2 regions of the Mycobacterium sp. Soil_C_30 genome follow, and region 1 is predicted to be linked to the other one. Evidence: riboswitches for the same ligand, from Rfam matches in the RefSeq annotation. Region 1 holds a riboswitch; the other holds the start of a gene.
The links. Region 1 has a riboswitch for glycine ahead of gcvP (aminomethyl-transferring glycine dehydrogenase). Riboswitches for the same ligand answer to the same signal wherever they lie in the genome.
Positions count from the first base shown of each region.

Region 2: linked by a shared signal. The riboswitch ahead of AC3A6P_RS01240 (hypothetical protein) and the one ahead of gcvP (aminomethyl-transferring glycine dehydrogenase) in region 1 are both predicted to bind glycine.

Region 1 covers NZ_JBDGJH010000018.1:139,487-141,927, reverse strand. The annotation lists gene gcvP (aminomethyl-transferring glycine dehydrogenase) at 1-1,137, opposite strand, end outside; glycine riboswitch at 1,193-1,294, opposite strand; glycine riboswitch at 1,295-1,392, opposite strand; gene AC3A6P_RS26985 (M20 family metallopeptidase) at 1,407-2,441, opposite strand, start outside.
Region 2 covers NZ_JBDGJH010000001.1:282,093-284,533, forward strand. The annotation lists gene AC3A6P_RS01235 (L-serine ammonia-lyase) at 1-371, opposite strand, end outside; gene AC3A6P_RS01240 (hypothetical protein) at 457-807, opposite strand; glycine riboswitch at 769-860, opposite strand; glycine riboswitch at 862-953, opposite strand; gene AC3A6P_RS01245 (hypothetical protein) at 1,004-1,516, opposite strand; gene AC3A6P_RS01250 (TetR family transcriptional regulator) at 1,635-2,204, opposite strand; gene AC3A6P_RS01255 (DmpA family aminopeptidase) at 2,363-2,441, shown strand, end outside.

The DNA of each region.
Region 1 (2,441 bases):
ATCGCCGAGGGCGGCCGCCACCCGCGCGGCGTGCCCGTGCACCCGCCGGGCGATACCGGTCAACCCTTCGGCGCCGTGATAGCTGGCGTACATCGCGGCCATCACGGCCAAGAGCACCTGCGCGGTACAGATGTTGCTGGTGGCCTTGTCGCGGCGGATGTGCTGCTCGCGGGTCTGCAGCGACAACCGGTACGCCGGAGCGCCGTCGGCATCCACCGAGACCCCGACCAGCCGGCCCGGCAGCTGGCGGGCCTGCTTGGTGGCCACGGCGAGGTAACCGGCATGCGGGCCGCCGAATCCCATCGGCACGCCGAAGCGCTGCGCACTGCCGAACGCCACGTCGGCACCGATCTCTCCGGGCGGAGCCACCAGCGTCATGGCCAGCAGATCGGCACCCAGGGCCACCAGCGCGCCGCGTTCGTGGGCCTGCTTGATCAACGCGGACCAGTCGGTGATGCGTCCGCTGGCGCCGGGCAGTTGCGCGATGACGCCGAAGAAATCACCCTCGGGCAGACCCTCGCGCAGGTCAGCGGTGACGATCTCGATGTTGAGCGGCCGCGCCCGGGTGGCCAGCACGGCAGCGGTCTGCGGGAAGACGTCGACGTCGACGGCCAGGCGGGTCGCCTTGCCGCGAGCGGCGCGCTGCATCAGCGTCATCGCCTCGGCCGCGGCGGTGGCCTCGTCGAGCATCGAGGCATTGGCGATGTCGAGTCCGGTGAGGTCGGCGACCATGGTCTGGAAGTTCAGCAGCGCTTCGAGGCGGCCCTGGCTGATCTCCGGTTGGTACGGCGTGTAGGCCGTGTACCAGGCCGGGTTCTCCATGATGTTGCGCAGCAAGACCGGCGGGGTGAGCGTGTCGTAGTAGCCCTGCCCGATCATCGAGACCGCGACGGTGTTGGCGTCGGCCATGGCGCGCAGCTGGGCCAGGGCCTCGTGCTCGGACACCGCGGGCGGCAGCTTGTCGAGACCCGGCGCCACCCCGTCGGCGTCCAGTGCGTCGAGGATGCCGGCCGGAAGCGCCTTGGCCGCAAGCTCGTCGAGGGATTGCACACCGATGACACTGAGCATGGTGTCGATATCGGCGGCGCCGGGGCCGATGTGCCGATCGGCGAATTTCGGGGCGCTGTCGTTGAACAGCGCGTCATCGGAGAGGGCCAACACGAACTCCTAGGCAGCAGGACGAACTATCGCGTCCTCCCCCTCTGTCGTCGACCCGAACCGGGCTGCCTGAGAGATTCGGCCGATCAGGCCTTTCCCCATGGGCGGGTGCGCGCACCGCTTTCCAGAGGCATCGTGGTCTGACGCGGTCCGGGGGCCTGAGAGGTTGACGGAGAGGTGTTGCTCCTTCGGCGTCTGTGGCTGGCGGTCACAGAACTCTCCCGCGAGAGGGCGATGCAACTGCGATACTACCGCCCGGCGAGATCGAGCGCCGTCCATGCCAGTGCGGTGGCACCGTCGCGCAGTGCGGCCTCCGCCTGCGGCCCCACCGCGGCGTCGGCGAACTCACGTTGATGGTTGACCGCGGGCAGGGAACCGATGCCCAGATACGGGTGGATGGCGCGCACCACCTGCGACACATTGCCCATGTCGGTCGACGCCGACGCCATGGCCCCCGCCCCTTCCGGCGGCTCGACGCTCATATCCCGACCCAGCGCGGCCGCGTTCGCGACGAACAGGTCCAGGATCTCGTCGTCGGTGCGGAATTCCGAGTAGGGCGCGGACTCCAACTCGATGTCGAGATCACAGCCACTGCCCAGGGCACCGGCCTGGAAGCAGGCGCGGATCCGCTTCTCGATGCCGGTCAGCTCGGCGAGTGTGCGGGCACGGACATACCAGCGGCCTGACGCCGAGTCGGGGATGGCGTTGGGCGCCGACCCCGCTGAGGTCACCACCCCGTGGACCCGCACCGTCGCCGGCAGCTGCTGGCGCAGCAGGCCGATCGCCACCTGCGCCACGGTGAACGCATCGGCAGCGTTGACCCCCAGATGCGGATAGGCCCCCGCGTGGGCGCTGACACCCCGATACGTGACACGCCAGTGCGCCACCGCCATCGGCTCGGCCCGCGGGGCGTCAACCGGCCCCGGATGAATCATCAGCGCGGCGTCCAGGCCGTCGAACTCACCGGCCTCCAGCATCACGATCTTGCCGCCGCCGCCCTCTTCGGCCGGCGTGCCCAGGACGTGCACGGTGAGGCCCTGGCCGCGGTCGGCCTCCTGCACCATCAGCGCCGCCCCGATGGCCGACGCGGCGATCAGGTTGTGCCCGCAGGCGTGGCCGAGCCCGGGCAGCGCGTCGTATTCGGCCACGAAAGCGACGTGCAACGGGCCGGTGCCGGCGCGAGCGTGAAACGCGGTGTCGAGTCCCCCGGCGCGGTGGTCGACGCGGAAACCGCGATCGGCCAGCAGCCCGGTCAGCATCCGGTGCGCCCGCACCTCGTGCCA
Region 2 (2,441 bases), on a different contig from region 1:
GGGTGGAACGGCAACATGGTCAGCGGCCGGAGAATGAAATCACCCTCGGTGAGCGCGATTTCGCGGGCCCCGCCGAAGTTGATCCGGCCGGTGGCGCGCATGGCGTCGACCCGGCGCTCCATCTGCTCGGTACTGATCTCTTCCGGCAGAAGTCCTTCCAGCCCCAGCAGGACAGCGGTCATGGTGCCGTGACCCGCTCCGGTGGCGGCCAGCGAGCCGTACAGGTCGACACGGATGTCCCGGACGTCGTCGAAGGCGCCGAGGGTGTGCAGATCGGAGAGGAACCGCGCGGCGGCGCGCATGGGTCCCACGGTGTGCGAACTCGATGGGCCGATGCCAATCGAGAACAGCTCGAACACACTGATCGTCATGCGGTCACCGTCCTCGGCTTGTTGATCGACAGTTGATATATCAATGCTGAGTCCACGGTAGGCCAGCTGGGCGTGATGGTCAAGGTCACTGCCTCCGGGCGAGCGCGGCGACGGCCGAGACGACGAGCGCACGGTCAGCCCGGGTCAGCTGCGTGATCCGGTCGCCGTGCGCAGCGACGAGGGCGCGGAACTGCGCGTCGACGCCGGCCGGCGTCGTGCCGAATTCGAGGAAGGTGACGTCGTCGGGAGGACCTCCGTACGGCGTCCATGCCATTGCGAACTCCAGCAGTTGACGGTCATAGCTGTCCAGCGACGTGCATCTGGGTGTGGACAAGGTCGGTGTCGACAAGGCGGCCCCCGGTTCGGTCGCCTCGGCAGGTGCCGTGGCGATGTGGAACTCCCCGCTCTGTCCTGATACCTGAGAGATCTGGCGCACTCAGCGCCGTACACCTTCGGTCAGGCAATTCGGATTGCCTGTCTCCAGAGTTGCCTTCGCGCAACGGTACTGGGGCCTGAGAGATTCCCGGGGAGGATGTTGCTCCTTCGGCGCCTCGGTGTTCGAGGTTCTCCCGCCACGCGTCAACGGCTTTTCAATTGTGACGGGGGTAACGTACCGGGCTGCGCCGGCTTTGTCACGGGACGGGACCCACATCCGAGTGGCGACCCGGTAGGCGGGCCGCGTGTCGCTGCCCCGGGCCAGGGCCGCGGCGGGCGGCGAGCATGTCGGTGACGGCGCCGGTGACGAACGCATAGATCGCCTTGTGCAACACATCGATGAGAAGTTCTTTGCGCGGCCAGGTCTGTGGTGGCGCGCCGACACCTGTGGCGTTCTCCAGGATTTGGTCATTGGTAAGCCGCACCACGGCGAATTTCGCCGACGCCAGTGGGCCGCGTAACCCGACCTCCGACATGACCGCCCGCAGCACCCCGAGCAGGATGCCCTGCCCGTAATGCATGGCCCAGTTCCGCACCAGCGGCTGCTGCCCGGGTTGTTCGGACATCCCGGTGAGGCGCTCGAGCGTGCGGGCAGGCACATGCGAGTTCGGCCGGCCCGTGATCCGCTGCTCGAGCTTTTCCCCGACCGTCATCACCGCCACCCCGGCCGCACCGGCGACGAGGCCTTCCCCCACAGCGTTTCTCAGCATGGCGCGCGGGTACCCGGGCGCGATCCCACCAAACGATCGGCACTCATGACTGCGGAACCCCGGTAGAGCAGTCGGTGCTCAGCGGGGCGCTACTGGGCGTGGCGGGGCGACGCCGGCCTCACACTGTGTCGGGCAGCTTGGTCCCGGTCGCCAACTCCGCGTACTGGCGCATCAGCCGCAGGGCGGTGCTGCGGCTGATCTCGGGGTCGCGCGCCACGATGCGGTAGCCGAAGTAGTCCTCCATCGACATCAGCGTCATCCCGATGTCGCGGGCAGGGGAGCGGAGCGTGAATGCCCCGGCCTCGGCGCCGTCGTTGAGGAGGTCGGTGTAGAGGTCCACCTGCCGGTGGTAGATGCCCTGGACGTCCCGGCGCTGGTCGAGTTCGAACCCGGCCGCCAGCACGGCGCGCCAGATCGCTCGCCACTCGGCGTCCTCGGGTCCGCTCGGCAGTCCCGCGGCGATGGTCAGCGCCAGTTGGTGGTGGATGTCGCGGGCGCGGCGACCGAGTTCGAGCCGCTCGTCGAAGAACCGGACGTCGGAGCGCAGCGCCAGCTCACTGAGCAGCTGGGGCATGTCCTTGAAGTAGTAGCGCACCGCGTTGGTGGTCAGCCCCAGTTCGGCGGCGACGTCGGCGAGCTTGAGCGTGGCCAGGTCGTAGCGCTCGATCAGGGCGATCGCTGCGTCCATGATTTCGGCACGTCGCTCTACCTGCCGGTTCGGCCTCGCCACTGCTGGGCTCCTCTCGCGGATTCGGACCAATTTTGCCGTTCCTGTTGCGTGACTGCTCACCCGGGCGCATAGTTCTTTTCCAATTAGGAAAATAACTCTTGAACGAAGAGAAAACCATGCGTGCCAGAGATCTCGGCGTGGTCATCGGTGAACATCCAACCGGACCGTACAACGCCATCACCGACGTGGGGGGTG